DNA from 3 places in the Lactococcus sp. AK05 genome. Region 1 is predicted to be linked to each of the others. Evidence: predicted binding sites of a transcription regulator. Region 1 holds the regulator's gene; each other region holds the start of a gene.
What was found. The regulator Rex, encoded in region 1, represses fermentation and respiration genes when NADH is low (regulators of the CRP and FNR family bind a similar motif). The targets are predictions, from matches to a motif close to TTGTGAANTANTTCACAA.
Positions count from the first base shown of each region.

Region 2: a site for Rex is predicted at 3,450-3,467, ahead of pflB (formate C-acetyltransferase). Genes of this name have one in related genera too.
Region 3: a site for Rex is predicted at 4,162-4,179, ahead of AB6B24_RS02385 (2,3-butanediol dehydrogenase). Genes of this name have one in related genera too.

Region 1 is NZ_JBFTEI010000001.1:610,924-616,896, forward strand. Features, by position in the region: gene glmS (glutamine--fructose-6-phosphate transaminase (isomerizing)) at 1-140, shown strand, start outside; gene radC (DNA repair protein RadC) at 271-951, shown strand; gene AB6B24_RS02930 (redox-sensing transcriptional repressor Rex) at 1,034-1,684, opposite strand; gene AB6B24_RS02935 (Spx/MgsR family RNA polymerase-binding regulatory protein) at 1,909-2,301, shown strand; gene AB6B24_RS02940 (ABC-F family ATP-binding cassette domain-containing protein) at 2,478-4,385, shown strand; gene AB6B24_RS02945 (hypothetical protein) at 4,573-5,169, shown strand; gene AB6B24_RS02950 (hypothetical protein) at 5,117-5,368, shown strand; gene AB6B24_RS02955 (hypothetical protein) at 5,433-5,735, shown strand.
Region 2 is NZ_JBFTEI010000005.1:90,527-96,499, forward strand. Features, by position in the region: gene AB6B24_RS10030 (TetR/AcrR family transcriptional regulator) at 1-540, opposite strand, end outside; gene AB6B24_RS10035 (class I adenylate-forming enzyme family protein) at 726-2,249, opposite strand; gene AB6B24_RS10040 (magnesium transporter CorA family protein) at 2,441-3,358, shown strand; gene pflB (formate C-acetyltransferase) at 3,619-5,973, shown strand, end outside.
Region 3 is NZ_JBFTEI010000001.1:485,754-491,726, reverse strand. Features, by position in the region: gene abc-f (ribosomal protection-like ABC-F family protein) at 182-1,723, opposite strand; gene AB6B24_RS02395 (hypothetical protein) at 1,809-1,970, opposite strand; gene AB6B24_RS02390 ((S)-acetoin forming diacetyl reductase) at 2,245-3,006, opposite strand; gene AB6B24_RS02385 (2,3-butanediol dehydrogenase) at 3,032-4,102, opposite strand; gene AB6B24_RS02380 (FtsW/RodA/SpoVE family cell cycle protein) at 4,327-5,571, opposite strand; gene AB6B24_RS02375 (TVP38/TMEM64 family protein) at 5,793-5,973, opposite strand, start outside.

The sequences.
Region 1 (5,973 bases):
TTGTCAACCAAGTTCATCCTTATTTGTCAGCAATTTCAATGGTTATTCCAACACAATTAATTGCTTATTATGCTTCAATGCAACGTGGACTTGATGTTGATAAACCACGTAACTTGGCTAAAGCAGTAACAGTTGAATAAAAGTTACTGACAGAAATTTCTGTCAGTAAAATGATAACTAAAAATAAAAAGTTCTGAGATTCATCAGAACTTTTTTGGTTAATTAATCTTTTGTCAGTGACAAAGGCCAGATTTTTCCGTATATAATAGTATGTATGAACTAAGAGAAAATCCGTATCCGATGCAACCTAGGGAACGCTTAGAATTTTTAGGAGAAGAGTGCTTGTCTGATGTTGAGCTGTTAGCGATATTATTGCGAACAGGGACAAAAAAATACTCATCATTAAATTTGGCCTTGGAAATTCTTCAACATTTTGAAACTTTGGATAATTTGCGCAAAGCTTCGATTAATGAACTCAGAGAAATTTCAGGCATTGGACTGGCAAAATCCATTGAAATTCGAGCAATGATTGAATTTGGAAAAAGGATACAGACCACTAATAGAAAACGTTACGGTCAAGTTTTGAGTTCCAAAGAATATGGCTTGAGTCTTGCTTTTGAAATGCAAAATTTTGAGCAAGAGCATCTTGTGGCGACTTATTTAGATGGTCAAAATAGAATTATTGAAAAAAAGACAATTTTTATAGGGGCGGTTAATCAGGCAACTGCAAGCCCTAGAGAGATTCTTTATCATGCAATAAAAAATCTCTCAGTAGGACTGTTAGTTGCACATAATCATCCCTCAGGAAATTTACGACCCAGTCAGGCTGATAAAATATTTACTGACAAAATAAAAAAATCTTGTGAGGATGTGGGGATTAATTTTATTGACCATATTATTGTAGGGGCTGGTAATTATTTTAGTTTTCGGGAAGAAGAGATCAGAAAATGAAGGATTATATAACAAACAATCACTTCTCGACTATAAAGAAAAAGAACAGTCTATAAAAACTGTTCTTTTATTTTGTACTAATTTAGTTTTCTTGAGCTCCCATGAAAAATAGCAGTGTTTGCAACTCCTTAGTTAAATCAATTGATTGAACAACCACATCAGAAGGAACTTTCAAACGAATTGGGGCAAAGTTTAGGAAACCTTTGATACCAGCTTTGACTAGAGTGTCAACAACTTCTTGGGCGTTTTCTTTTCGAACAGAGAGAATTGCCGTTTTGATATCAGATTTCTTAACATTTTTTTCTAAATCAGAAATATTATAAATTGGAATTCCGTCATCTGTTTGTGTTCCAACTAAGGGATTACCAGAAATATCATAGGCTTGCGTAATTCTCATTTTATTTCTATCTTGGAATTGATAATGAAGTAATGCACGACCGAGATTTCCGACACCGATTAGAGCGATATGCGTTTCTTGGTCTTGTCCAAGAAGTTCTCCAAAGAAATCACGGAGCACTTTCGTTTCATAGCCATATCCACGTCGACCTAATTCACCAAATAAAGAGAAATCACGACGAATTGTGGCAGCATCTACTCCGATTTTTTCTGAAATAAGTTGTGAATTTGTGCGTGTCACATTTTCTTCTACAAGACTTTTGAACAGTCGATAGTACTGTGGCAGTCGTTTAGCAGTTGCTTTAGGCAAGCTTTTGCTTGGTTTATGATCAGTCATTGTTATACCTCAAAAATATAATTCGATTTTGTTAAAACTAGTTAATATTTAGTTTCTTTGTGATAATTTTATCAAAAATTTGTGAAATTATCAAACAAAAGGAATGGATTATTCAGTTAAAATGAGAAATTGATTACAATTCTAAAAAAATATTTATTTTATCCTTTTAATTAAGGCGCTTTCATGTTAGAATAGAAATATGAAAAAATAGATAGGGAGAAAATATGATTAAAATTTATCTTAGTGGTTCATGTTCATCTTGTAGAAAAGCTAAAAAATGGTTACGTAAACATCACATTGAATTTGAAGAAATTAATTTATCAAAAGATTTTATGGAAAAAGATGATTTAATCAAAATTTTATCCTTGACTGAAAACGGATTTGAGGATATAATTGCGACCCGAGGGAAAACATACGCATCTTTAAATTATAATTTCGATGAATTAGGACTAGAAAAAGCTTTTGAATTAATTCAGGAAAATCCACGTCTTCTAAAACGACCATTAATTTTTGACGAGGACTGTCTATTGATTGGTTTTAACGAGGATGGAATCAGAGCGTTTATTCCACCAGAAGTTAGGAGAATTGAATTGCGTGAAAGATTAATTTTAGTCTAATATTAATTTTATTTTAGCTTATCAGATTTGGTAAGCTTTTTAATTTCAAGAATTTGGAAGAACTACAAAAAGCTTGCCTTAAATGCTATAATAGAAGGACTGCTTTTCTATCATATGAAAAGGAAAAACGAAGTATTAAAAATATGCTTTGAGATTTAACGAAGAGGATAAATATCATGATTTTACTGCAAGGGAATGGAATTGCACGCACTTTTGGTGGCGATGTTTTATTTGAAAATATCAATTTTAGTTTACAAGACCATTCAAGAATTGCCCTAGTTGGCCGAAATGGAGCTGGTAAGTCAACCTTGCTTAAAATTATTGCTGGAGTTGAAGAAGCGAGTCGCGGAACTGTATCCAAGACCAAAGATTTGACAATGAATTATTTAGCGCAAGATACTGGGCTGAATTCCTCAAGGACAATATTTGCCGAAATGCTCTCTGTTTTTGATTCGCTTCGCCAAATGGAAAAACAATTGCGCCAGATGGAATTGCAAATGGGAGAACTTGCTGGGGATGAATTGACAGCTTTGATGAAACGTTACGATGCTTTATCAGAAGAATTTCGGATGAAAAATGGATTTACTTATGAATCTGAAATTAAGTCTGTCTTAAATGGTTTTCGCTTTGATGAAACAATGTGGGAAAGAGAAATTTCAAGTTTATCGGGGGGACAAAAAACACGTTTGGCTCTTGCTAAGATGTTACTTGAGAGACCACAACTTTTGATTTTGGATGAACCAACTAACCACTTGGATATTGAAACTTTAGCTTGGCTTGAAAATTACCTTAAAAATTACGAAGGTAGTTTATTAATTGTCAGTCATGACCGCTACTTTTTGGATAAAGTGGTTAATGAAGTCTTAGAATTATCTAGAGGAGAATTAACTCGTTTTTCTGGAAATTATTCTCGCTATGTTGAACAAAGAGAGCAAAAACTCTTGTTAGAACTCAAAAATTTTGAAAAACAACAAAAAGAAATTGCTAAATTAGAGGACTATGTTGCCAGAAATTTAGTTCGGGCTTCGACGACTAAAATGGCGCAATCGCGTCGTAAAAAGTTGGAGAAAATGGAGCGTTTAGACGCACCAACAAGTGATGATAAATCGGCCAATGTTACTTTTACTCCTGAAAAAACGTCTGGAAATGTTGTTTTAACCGTTTCAGAAGCAACGGTAGGTTATGAAGATAATCGTCTCTCTGGTCCGATTAACATTGACGAGCGTAAAGGTGAGTCCCTTGCTATTGTTGGACCAAATGGAGTAGGTAAGACAACATTGATTAAGTCAATTGTTGGACAGATTCCATTTTTAGCAGGTCAAGCAAAATTGGGTGCCAATGTTACTTTGGGATATTATGACCAAGAACAAGGAAGATTGACAGCTTCAAATACTGTCTTAGACGAATTATGGAATGAGCATCGCTTACTTAATGAAGTTGAAATTCGCAATATGCTCGGAGCTTTTCTTTTTAGTGGAGATGATGTAAAGAAAACGGTTGGGATGCTTTCTGGTGGTGAAAAAGCCCGTCTTTTACTTGCTAAATTAGCAATGGATCACGATAACTTTTTAGTTTTAGATGAACCAACCAATCACTTGGATATTGATTCACGTGAGGTCTTGGAGAATGCTTTGATTGATTTTCCAGGAACAATCTTGTTTGTTTCTCATGACCGCTATTTCATCAATAGAGTGGCTACCAAAGTTTTAGAAATTGCTCCCGAAGGAAGTACAGAATTTTTGGGAGATTATGATTATTATGTCGAGAAAAAAGAAGAAGTACAAGCTGAGAGTAATTCTTCAGAAAATGGGGAGCCGATAGAAAGTTTAGCTCAACAAGATTTTACAGCTCAGAAAGAAGCTCAAAAGAATCGACGTAAAGTAGAGCGCGAAATCAAGGCTTGTGAAGAGAAACTAGCCGATTTGGAAGCAAAAATTGCAGCTCTATTATTGGAAATGCAAGAAAATACCGCTGATTTTGTTAAATTAGGAGAATTACAAGCTGAAATTGACCTCTTTAATGATGAAAAAGATGAGATAGAAATGACTCTTTTGGAAGCGATGGAAGAATTGGAAAATTTGTAAGTGTTGTGAAGAGAATTTAGTGTAAATATGCTAAAACGCGAAGCTTGAAAGCTTTGCGTTTTTTTATCAAAAAATTCCGAGATTTCGGAAAAAGTCTTTTCGGACATTTTGATTTGATATAATCAGTTTAGAAAATGATTCATGAATAATGAGTGTCGCTCACTCAAATCAAGAAAGGAGAATTCTTATGTTAAATTTAAAATCAAAGGTATTGATTTCGAGCAGTTTGCTGCTGTTGATCGGTATTGGCTGGAGCACGGGAAGATTATTTGAAAAAACACCACAAGTTTTTAGTAAACCGACAATAAATTTGACAATTTCAAATTACTCAGAATTAAATCGGTCGGATAACCAAAACATTCAAGTTCTTGCGAATGTTGACAAAAAGCAAGCTACATCAGCTTTTGACAAAGCAGCTGGGCGAAGGGACACAGACACCCATGTTCAAAAATCAAGCAACGAAAAAGTGACGACAGTTTCGGAAAAGAATAATGGGGTAGTTGTTGCAGTTGAAACAACCAACACAAATACTAATGAAAGCAACACCTTAGTTAATGAAGGCAATAAATTGATTTTAACCAAGACCGTTTATAATACGGTAAGCAAAAAGTATGACACCAAAGTTGCGGAAGTCCCTTTAGGAGTCGGAAACTCAAACATCCAAACAGTGAAAGTAACCTATGGCTCATGGAAATACACGAATATTGCGATTGGGAAGAGTGCATTAGCTTTTGGATTGGGTAGGGCCTCAAGCCGCAGTCAGCAAGCTTGCGACTATTTTTAGAGTTAGTGCTAAAGTAGCCAACGGTTTTATTGCGGGACTCGCTTTGAATACGGCAGGTTTTGGGGATAGAATTGCAAACTATTTAGATAAAAATCATAATGGTTGGATTGGCCTGTATCAACGTTGGAAAAAGGATACTTCTTTCAAAAACGGGTTAGTCGCTCAAAATATCACATATACAGAATGGAAAACAGAATGATATGGAAAAAAAACACCTTATTACATCTCTATTCGGGATTGCTGGGGCGATTTTCGTCCCCAGATTGGCTGCACTTCCAAAAGTTTTATCTGGAAGCCATACGATTGAAATTACCGCATCTAACCTGAGCTACACCTTTTTCGGCGTCTTAGTACTTGCCCTGCTAACAGGAGCAATCAGAAAACAAGAACGCATTTTGACGACTTTCATTAGTCTTGTTATCTTTGGGCTTCCGCTCCTCATCCTCTGGCAACAAAAAGTGGTCTTGAATATCAATGTACTCGTTTGGGGTCTACTTGTTCTTTTGGGTATTGTGCTAGTCGCAGTTTGGATGAGACAAATGATTCAAGACGATAAGAATCAATAAAGAACAGAAAAAATGCAAATCTATATTTTAATGAAACACCCTCAGAAAGCCTGCACTTTGTGATGTGCAGGCTTTTTTATCTGTCCTGAATTTTGAGACACAAGAAATTACGCAATTAGCTACAAAACATCTTGCGTAAACAAAAAGAAGTTAGTTGGCACACTTAGGCAAGAATATTGAATCCAGAATACCCTTTTCTAAGTAATAAGAAAGGGATTTTATAACTTGAATTTATAAT
Region 2 (5,973 bases), on a different contig from region 1:
TAAACCTTCGGTGACTAATTTGATTTCTTTATCATAATTTTCAATAAAAGTTTTCTCAGTCCAATTTTCACTGAATAATCTATAAACGAGATTATGAACAACTGATTTTAATACTTGTGAAACTGGATTATCATTTTCACTAGCTGGGACGGTTGCTGAACTTTTAGGTTTCCAATCTCTTTCAAGTTCATAAGTCCAATCTAAAAATCGATATTTATAAAGTTGGTATTGGGGAGAATCAATTAAATTTTCAAGAAGGAGATATTTGTATTTATCTAGCGCCTCTTCAATGGAATTATCTTTTAATAAATTAAAAAATAAATCATGAATTTCAAGGGTTTCTTGCGAGAGGACATAGAAATATGCATCTTTTAAATCTTCAAAATACTGATAAAAACTCCCTCTCGGAATATCAAGAGCTTTTACGATGTGCATAATTTTTGCCTCGTGAAAAGAATGAGTCTGAAATTCATTTAAACAGGCATCATATACGCGATTGCGTTTTTCGTCAGATAGACTGAAATAGGTTGATTTAGGCATTTTGTCTCCAATTCATTCAATTTATGACACTGTGTCATTTATTAAATTCTAACAAATAAATTGATTAACATCAATTATTTAATTTTTTTAAGCAAAAAAACTACTGACAGCTTTGTCAGTAGTTTTGATAATAAATTTGCTGATGGATAAGTGGCTGACAGCTCTGTCAGTAAAATTAGGAACACTTATTTAGCTAATTCTCTTTCAAGAGCTAATCGTTGAACTTTCATTGTTGCTGTACGAGGAATTTCATCGTAAGCCATAAGAATAGGTTCATTTAAAAATGGCAAATCAACAATTGAAGCCCACCAAGCTGACCAATCCATTTCCGCATTTTCAGCTAGAGCCAAAATAGGTTGTGGTTTACCAGATTTATCACGAATAATCACAACTTCATCTAAGAAGTCGTGTTGGTCTAACAGAAGATCTTCAATTGCCAAATTAGATTCAATTTTATCAATTAAATCAACTTGTCTGTCATGTAAAAAGAGAATTCCGTCTTCATTCATGAGGCCCCAATCGCCAGTATCCCACCAGTCGCCATAGACTTCTTTATTAAACCGTTCTTCTTCTTTATAGTAAGTCAAAGCTCTTCCTTTTGAGAGGAAGTGGATTCTTCCAGGCGTACCTGCAGGACATTCATTTCCATTTTCATCGGCAATACGTGCTTTAGATAATCCAGGCATACCAATCCCCATTTCACGGGCATTAGTGTCCGCTAAAGTTGATAAACGGTGTTTTTTCCAAATCATTGGGCCACATTCTGATTGTCCATAAATTTGTAGAAAGACTGGCTCTTTTTGTTTAGAGGCAGAAAGAAAAGTGTGCATTGTTTCTTTATTAATTGCATCAAAAGTTGAATGAAGGTAACGAATTGAAGCAAAAATCTCAGGTTCTTGCTTTGCAAGATTCGCTAGACGAACAAAATCGTTTGGATGAGTTTCAAAGGCATAAGGCTGATGTTTAGCAAAAAGATTGACAAGATTATCTTTTGCTAAATCATTGAGGGGCATAAGGCCAAACCCAAAGGTCATTGCTGATGAAACACCAATATTGAAACGAGAATGAACAGGAGAAATATGGAAAGCTAAAATTTCTTCCTTATCAGGCATCCAATCCATTACAGTTCTTTGAAGCACCCAACGCCAACCCATTGAATTAGCAGAGTGAGCGATTAATTTTGGTACACCAGTTGTTCCAGAAGTATGAGTGAGATAAGCAATCTCATCACTAGCTAATTGCTGACTGTCAGCAATTTGAGTAGGTTTTTCCAAAGCAAATTTACTGACAGAAAGTTTTTTAGAATCTTCAAGATTCTTCATTTCATTTACAGTTTTGTCAGTAACTTGGTCATAAATGAGCCAAGGATTACCTAAACGTCCAGCTAAAATATCCATTGTTTCGGCAGGAAGATGATAAGAAATCATTGCTGGAACAGCGCCTAGATAAGAAACAGCAACAGCTAAAAGATAGGTATCAAAGGCACTTGATTTAAAAATAATGACTTTATCCGATTTTTTGATTCCCAACTCAGATAAGAGACTTGCCTTATCAACAATTGCTTGATGAGTCTTTTGGTAAGTTGTTTCAAGAGCTAGTTCAGGGAAAGCTCCAACAGCCTCATCAAAGATAATTGGGCTATCAGGAAACTGTTCAGCTGATTTTTTAAAGTTTAGATACAAATTTAGGGGTTCGTGTTTGAATTTCAAAAAAAATCTCCTCAAGTTAATAAGTTTATTATATCACAAAGTATTCTTTAGACCAATAGTTAATGTAAATGTTTTCTTAAGTCGTAGAGAATAAAATACTCGGAAAAAAAGTCTAAAATCTGCTACAATTAAAGGGACACTAAGAGGATTCCAATCCTCTTTTATCAGGAAAAGAAGGGATAGATAGGAAAATGATTAAAAATTATGAACTATCCAATGAAAAAAAATTAATTTCAACCTCTGAAATGAAGAATTTCACCTATGTTCTCAATCCAACACGTGAAGAAATTGGGAATATTTCTGAATACTATGACTTCCCTTTTGACTATTTATCAGGAATTTTGGATGATTATGAAAATGCCCGTTTTGAAACAGATGATAATGATAATAATCTGATTCTCTTACAATATCCTGCCCTTTCTAATTATGGAGAAGTGGCGACTTTTCCATATTCTTTGGTTTGGACTAAAAATGAATCGGTTATTTTAGCACTTAATCATGAGATTGATAATGGCTTAATTTTCGAGCGTGAATATGATTATAAACGCTACAAACATCAAGTTATTTTTCAAGTGATGTATCAAATGACACACACTTTCCATGATTATTTGAGAGATTTCCGAACAAGACGTCGCAGACTTGAACAGGGGATCAAAAATTCAACGAAGAACGACCAAATTGTTGATTTGATTGCCATTCAAGCAAGTTTAATTTATTTTGAAGATGCCTTGAACAATAATATGCAAGTGCTTCAAGATTTTATTGATTACTTGAGAGAAGATGATGAAGATGGTTTTGCTGAAAAAATTTATGATATTTTTGTTGAAACAGACCAAGCTTATACAGAAACCAAGATTCAGCTCAAGTTACTAGAAAATCTCCGAGATTTGTTCTCAAACATCGTCTCTAATAACTTGAACATTGTCATGAAAATCATGACATCAGCTACTTTTGTTCTAGGGATTCCTGCAGTAATTGTTGGTTTTTACGGAATGAATGTTCCAATTCCTGGTCAAAATTTTAATTGGATGGTTTGGCTTATTTTAGTTCTAGGAATTTTATTATGTGTTTGGGTCACTTGGTGGTTACATAAAAAAGATATGTTATAAAATGGAGAAAAATCTCCATTTTTTTGTTCTTTGTGAAAAAATTAATTAGTGATTGCAGATTATGAAGTTAGCAATGTTTGTTAAAACTATTTTGTGAATTATTTATGAAAACGTTTTAAAAAAGTATAACAGATATTAAAATAATTGGAACTGTATTAGTAAAGAATCTGTAATTTCTCTTGAATTCTGTTTGCTATTCTCAAACTGTATGATATAATGAAGTTGTAATTTGAAACAGAAAGAACAAAGGAGATTTCAAAATGAAAACCGAAGTTACGGAAAATATCTTTGAACAAGCTTGGGATGGTTTTAAAGGAACCAACTGGCGCGATAAAGCAAGCGTTACTCGCTTTGTACAAGAAAACTACAAACCATATGATGGTGATGAAAGCTTTCTTGCTGGGCCAACAGAACGTACACTTAAAGTAAAGAAAATAATTGAAGATACAAAAGCTCACTATGAAGAAGTTGGTTTTCCCTTCGATACTGACCGCGTAACCTCTATTGATAAAATCCCTGCTGGATATATCGATGCTAATGATAAAGAACTTGAACTTATCTATGGGATGCAAAATAGCGAACTTTTCCGCTTGAATTTCATGCCAAAAGGTGGACTTCGTGTTGCTGAAAAGATTTTGACAGAACACGGTCTTTCAGTTGACCCAGACTTGCATGATGTTTTGTCACAAACAATGACTTCTGTAAATGATGGAATCTTCCGTGCTTATACTTCAGCAATTCGTAAAGCACGTCATGCTCATACTGTAACAGGTTTGCCAGATGCTTACTCTCGTGGACGTATCATTGGTGTCTATGCGCGTCTTGCCCTTTACGGTGCGGATTACCTTATGAAGGAAAAAGCAAAAGAATGGGATGCAATCACTGAAATTAACGAAGAAAACATTCGTCTTAAAGAAGAAATTAATATGCAATACCAAGCTTTGCAAGAAGTTGTAAACTTTGGTGCTTTATATGGTCTTGATGTTTCACGTCCAGCTATGAACGTAAAAGAAGCAATCCAATGGGTTAACATCGCTTATATGGCAGTATGTCGTGTTATCAATGGTGCTGCAACTTCACTTGGACGTGTGCCAATCGTTCTTGATATCTTTGCAGAACGTGACCTTGCTCGTGGAACATTTACTGAACAAGAAATTCAAGAATTTGTTGATGATTTCGTTTTGAAACTTCGTACAATGAAATTTGCTCGTGCAGCTGCTTATGATGAACTTTATTCTGGTGACCCAACATTCATCACAACATCTATGGCTGGTATGGGTAATGACGGACGTCACCGTGTCACTAAAATGGACTACCGTTTCTTGAACACACTTGATACAATCGGAAATGCTCCAGAACCAAACTTGACAGTCCTTTGGGATTCTAAACTTCCTTACTCATTCAAACGTTATTCAATGTCTATGAGCCACAAGCATTCTTCTATTCAATATGAAGGTGTTGAAACAATGGCTAAAGATGGGTATGGCGAAATGTCATGTATCTCTTGTTGTGTCTCACCACTTGATCCAGAAAATGAAGAAGGACGTCATAACCTCCAATACTTTGGTGCGCGTGTAAACGTCTTGAAAGCAATGTTGACTGGTTTGAACGGTGGTTATGATGACGTTCATAAAGATTATAAAGTATTCGACATCGAACCTGTTCGTGACGAAATTCTTGACTATGATACAGTTATGGAAAACTTCGACAAATCACTCAACTGGTTGACAGATACTTATGTTGATGCGATGAATATCATTCACTACATGACTGACAAATATAACTATGAAGCAGTTCAAATGGCCTTCTTGCCTACTAAAGTTCGTGCTAACATGGGATTTGGTATCTGTGGTTTCGCAAATACAGTTGATTCACTTTCAGCAATTAAATATGCTAAAGTTAAAACTTTGCGTGATGAAAATGGCTACATCTACGATTATGAAGTAGAAGGTGACTTCCCACGTTATGGTGAAGATGATGATCGTGCTGATGATATTGCTAAACTTGTCATGAAAATGTACCATGAAAAATTAGCTTCACACAAACTTTACAAAAATGCTGAAGCTACTGTTTCACTTTTGACAATTACATCTAACGTTGCTTACTCTAAACAAACTGGTAATTCTCCAGTACATAAAGGAGTATTCCTCAATGAAGATGGTACAGTAAACAAATCTAAACTTGAATTCTTCTCACCAGGTGCTAACCCATCGAATAAAGCTAAAGGTGGTTGGTTGCAAAACCTTCGCTCATTGGCTAAATTGGAATTCAAAGATGCAAATGATGGTATTTCATTGACTACTCAAGTTTCACCTCGTGCACTTGGTAAAACTCGTGATGAACAAGTGGATAACTTGGTTCAAATTCTTGATGGATACTTCACACCAGGCGCTTTGATTAATGGTACTGAATTTGCAGGTCAACACGTTAACTTGAACGTAATGGACCTTAAAGATGTTTACGATAAAATCATGCGTGGTGAAGATGTTATCGTTCGTATCTCTGGTTACTGTGTCAATACTAAATACCTCACACCAGAACAAAAACAAGAATTAACTGAACGTGTCTTCCATGAAGTTCTTTCAAACGATGATGAAGAAGTAATGCATACTTCA
Region 3 (5,973 bases), 130 kb from region 1:
AATTTATCAGGGTTTCAAACAATTTAAGATTAAGATTTTTTGTCAATGGTGGCTGTGTATCTAAAGTATACATTTTTTTAAATAAAAACAAAATTGTGCGCTTTGCTTTATTCATATTTTCTATTATATGAAAGTATTCTAAAAAAGTAGAGTAAAATCACTCTACTTTTATTTTTTAAATTTATGTATCTTTTAGGTTAATAATTTGATTAGAAATTTTTTCAACAAAAGCTTGATCATGTTCGACCAGAAGCATTGTTGGATGATAAGTTTCTAGAAGTTGAATTATTTGTTCACGATTAAACACGTCAAGATAATTAAGCGGCTCATCCCAGAGATAAAGCTCTGCTTCTTGCGATAAACTACGAGCTAATTCAACCTTTTTTTGTTGTCCTTGACTCATCGTTTCTATCTTTTGGCTAAATTGCTTGCGCTCCATCCCCAGTTTTCTGAGATTAGCTAAAAATAATTCATAATCTAATTGATATTCGGTAGCAAAGTCTTTCAGATAGCCACGATTATCATAAATCTGACGAACAAATGATAGCCTTATCCCCTGAGGAAATTGAACAAATCCACTGTGCTCACCAGAAAAATCACCAGATAAATATTTAATAATACTTGATTTCCCTTGACCATTTGGTCCGACAATTGCTGCAATCTCTCCCACTTTCAAAGAAAAATCAATCGGCTGGAAAAGTAATTTTTCGGTAAATCCAAGAGAAAAATTTTCAAACTGAATCAGTCTTTTATGATGTGAAGGTTGAAAATTCATGATAAGAGGTTCAGTTTTTTCGATATTTTTGAGTAATTTCTCTTTATTCTCAACTTCCTGTCCCATTCGTTTTTCAATTGATTTTGCTCGTTGATTCTGTTTTTTGGCAACTTTTTTATCCACAAAGGTTGCTCCGGCAACATTTTCTCGTTGATTAGACCAATCTCTTTTTTCTAACGAAGTTTTTTTCAGTCTTGAAATATCTTTACGTAATTTTTCATCTTCAGCAAGTTCAAAGTCATCACGCAACTGTTTCTCTCGTTCATAGGTTGAGAAATTTCCCTGATAGAGAACTATTTGCTGACGTTCAATTGCCAAGGTGTGGTCACAGACTTCGTCAAGAAAATTTCGGTCATGTGATACAACGATAAATCCTGATTTCTTTTGAAGATAGTCAGCAACTATTTTTCTGCTTTCCATATCCAAATGATTTGTTGGTTCATCAATTAGTGGAAAATTGTCCTCATCTAAAAATAAAATTGCCAAGAGACACTTGGTTTGTTCCCCACCCGATAAACTTCCAAAAGGACGCCAAAGAATTTCTAAATCAACTTTCAATAAAGATAATTCACGTTCTAATTTCCATTGTTCAAATTCGGCTAATTCATTTAGCACATAATAAGTTAATTGTGAATTTCTGTCAGTAATTTTTACTGACAGACTTTCTACAGAATATTTATCAGCAGTATTTTGTTTTTTAGATTTATCTTTATCATTAAAATCTTCTTCTGTCAGTAATTGGGGGAAGTAAACAAAGTTTTTGTCAGTAATTATCGAGCTGTCAGTAGTTATTTTACCTTGTAGTAAGTTTAAAAGGGTTGATTTTCCACGGCCATTTCGCCCTACTAATCCTAATTTCCAACGGTCATCAATATTTATTTGGGCATGATTGAAAATCATGTTATCCCCGTAGCCAAAGGTTAAGTCTTTAAATTCAATATTTGACATTTAATTCTCCTCTCATTTGTGAGAATTAAGAAATCTAATTTGAGTAGAAAAACTCAGAGTGAGTTCCTCTGAATGTTCATAAATCTCAAATTCCCGCTTTTCTTGGAGCATTAATTTTTGCGCCGTGTTGATTTTGCTTGGTTGCTTTTACTGCTGTCATCCCATTAGTATTTTTCCCAGCAAATTGCGGTTTATTCTTCTTAATTTGTTCTAGTTTAGCTTGCATTTCTTTTTGTTTTTGATTCATTATTTTCTCCTTAAATTAAAAAACTCTTTTCACAACTTAGGTGAAAAGAGCTTTAAAAGATACAAATTCTGACAAATTGCCCAATCTGTAAACATAATAAAAGTCTATTCTCTCTAAGTTATGAAGACAACAAAAATACTCGATTTTTACGAATATTTTTAAAGTTCAAAACTTAGATTTTCAATAGACCTTACCTCGTTCATTTATTTAAGACAATTATAGCACAAAATAAAATGAACTGTCAAGATAAAAACTTGACAGTTCATTTTCTAGATTAATGGAATTGCATTCCTCCATCAACAATAATTGTTTGACCGGTAATATAGTTTGAATCAGGGCCAGCTAAGAATGAAACAACATTTGCCACATCTTCAGGCTCAGATAAACGTTTCATGGCAATATCTTTTGCGAAAGTTTGCATTCCCCATTCATCATCTTTACCAGCATTTTTACCAACTTGATGCGCAATATCAAACATCATTGGTGTTTTTACAATCCCTGGTGCATAAGCATTAACTGTGATTCCTTCTTCTGCTAAATCACGAGCAGCAATTTGAGTCATCCCACGAACAGCAAATTTTGAAGAAGAATAGAGCATTAGATTTGGATTTCCAACAACTCCAGCTTGTGAGGTTGCGTTGATAATTTTACCTCCATGACCTAATTTTCTAAAAAGTGCTGTTGCTGTCTGTGTTCCCCACAAAACTCCACCAACATTAATATTATAGACCTGATGAAATTGTTCAGGTGTAATTGTTTCAATTGGTGTTGTTGGGGCAATTCCGGCATTATTAACTACAACAGTTAAATCACCAAATTTGTCGACAACAGCATTCAAAGCTGAAATAACTTGGTCACGGTCAGAAACATCAGCTTTAACCGCAAATGAGTTTTCTCCAAGCTCTTTTGCTGCTTTTTGAGCTGTTTCTTCGTTGTAATCAATAATAGCTACTTTAAAACCATCATTATAGAGACGTTTTGCGATTGCAAAACCGATTCCTTGACCTGCTCCAGTAACTGCTGCAATTTTAGACATCTTATTTCTCCTTTATTTATTTAATTTATAGACCTTTACCAGTGGGTGAAACTAAAATTTTAACAGCTGTTTCATTATGATGAATCAGCGTATCAAATCCTTTATCAATCAAATCATCCAAACCGATTTTAGCTGTGATGAATTGGTCCAATTTTATTTTACCTGTTGATACTAAATCAATTGTTTTTGGATGAGTGTTATTATAAGCAATCGTTCCTAAAAGGTTAGCTTCTTTGATTACTAATTTTGCCATATCAACACTAGCAGGCTTGCCCCAAATTGCAACAATGACAACTGTTCCACCCATACGAATCGCATCTAGACAAGCGTCAAATCCCGGTTGGACAGAGGTACATTCAAAGGCTGCGTCCACTCCTTTTTCATTAATTTCATGAACTTTAGCTTGAATGTCATCTTCAATTGGATTGAAGAAATAATCAGCAACTTGTGCTTCTTGTGCTTTTTTACGACGAAGTCCACTAGGTTCACTGATGATAACAGTATGTCCTTGCGCTTTTGCAACGGCAGCAGTTAATAGTCCAATTGGTCCAGCACCAACAACTAATACCGTACTCTTTTCACTTAAATTTGCCCGTTCAACAGCGTGATAGCCAACTGATAGTGGCTCAATTAGAGCGGCTTCATCCAATGGTAAGTTATCAGGAATTTTGTGAACCCAACGTTCATCAACAGAAATTTTTTCAGCCAAACCTCCGCCATTTCCACCCAAACCAATAAAGTTTGAACCTTCTGAGAGGTTATAATGTCCAGTTTCACTTGTATCAGTACCTTCGGGAACGATATAAGGTTCGACAACGACATGGTCACCTACTTTAAGTCCGCTTACTCCTTCACCTATAAAATTTACAACCCCAGACATTTCATGTCCAAGAGTGACTGGTGGTACTTCTCCAGTAATTGGATTAGGATGTTCTGCTGACGGACAAAAAATTGGGCCATCTAAAAATTCATGAAGATCTGTTCCACAAATTCCACACCAAGCCACATCAATGCCAACTTGACCAGCTTTTACTATTGGTTCATTAATTTCATCAACGCGGATATCCCCGCGGTCATAAAAACGTGCTGCGCGCATAAAAACGCCTCCTCTATATAGGATGGTTGTCGTTTCAGGCAATCAATTAAATTTAGTATTTGAGATTTCTCTCACGAGTTTATTCTATCATTAATTCTAATAATTTACAAAAATTTAAAGCGTTTTCTCCCTTGATATATATAGACTTTTAAATGTTTTATCGTAATAAAAAAGCTACTGAATTTTCTGTCAGTAACTTTTACTTTTTGTATTCTTATTAATTGTTAACGTCTATTTCTTCGACGATTTTTTCGACTATCACCCTTAACTGGGATTTGTCTTTGTTCCTTGACAAATTCTGGTAATTGATTATATTTCATTGATAAAACAAGCCCTAAGCCAATGATATTTGCCATTAAGGCCGATCCTCCTTGAGAAATGAAGGGTAAGGGAATACCTGTTAAAGGAACAACACCAATAGCTGCTCCAATATTTTCAAAGACATGGAAGAGAATCATCATAATAATACCCGTTGAAATATAGGTATAAAACTGATTATTTGATTTGAAAGTTACTCGAATCATTCGATAAATCAGCATAAAGTAAAGGAAAATCAAAAAGGCTGATCCAACAAATCCAAAATCTTCAGCAATGACAGTGAAAATCATATCTGATTCTCGAACGGGAACATTGACATTAGCTACACCAACTCCTTTACCCCAAAGACCACCAACACCAACTGAAATCAATGAGCGTGCTTGTTGAAGACTGAAAGTCTGAGAATATTCAAAAGGATGTAACCATGCGATAAAACGATTGACCTGATACTGAGCAAAACTGGTACTTTCAAGAAATTTTTGTCCCTCTGGTGAAGCAACTAGAGCAACAATTCCTCCAGCTACTGCTGCTACGAAAAGAAAAGCTGGCGCAAGTATTTTCCAAGAAATACCAGCAACTAAAATAATTCCAGCAAAGATAGCTGCAAAGACCAAGAAAGTTCCGAAGTCTTTTTGAAAGACTGATAAAATGGCAACTGGAATTGTTTCAAGTATCAGAAGTCCGATTAAGCGGAAATCATCTTTGAGTACCCGTTTTTTTAGATTATTTTGGAAGGTAACCACAATCCTAGCCGAAAATAAAATATAGGAAAGTTTCATAAACTCCGACGGTTGAAAAAGATTTCGTCCTCCAAAAGCGAGCCAGTTTTTTGCACCCGTTGAAGCATAGGTTGCTTTATCGTAGAAAAAGATCGGTAGAACCATTAATATAAGACCTAATAGGTAAAAAAATGGTGTTAAATTCCATAAAAACCTTGAATCCATATGCATGACAATTAAAGCAACAAAGAGTCCGACAATAACCCAAGTTCCTTGTTGAACAACTAGATTCGTTGCTTGTGTGGGGTGGTCATGACTTACTGCAACATAAAGTGCGTAAAGACCAATCAATATTAACATAAAGGCTGGTAAAATTAGCCCATAATCAATTCGTGAATCAAATGTAAATCTATTTGCTTTCTTGTTTTTCAAAACTAGCTCCAGTCAGTTTAATCTTGTTTCGGCAATTCATTTGGGGCAATTTGCTATCACTTAGTTCTAACTTTTGCTTCAAATTTACAAAAACAATTTTATTATTGAGGTGACTTCTGTTTAAAATCATAAATCCATTCTATTATACAATTTTTTTGGATGATTTGGGCATTCTTTCTCAAAAATTCCAATAAAAAAACACCGAAAGCACTTTCAGCATTTTATAAAATGTGCCCAAGAAGGTCTCCTCCAAAAATCAAAAGATAAGAATAGAGGAGAATTGGCAATGGTTTACATAATAAGATACTCCAAGTGAAGAATTTCCAACTCATTTTTGTTTGACTTGCTATTAAAACAAGTGCATCATCTGGGGCAATAGGAGATAAAATGAGGAGCGCGAAA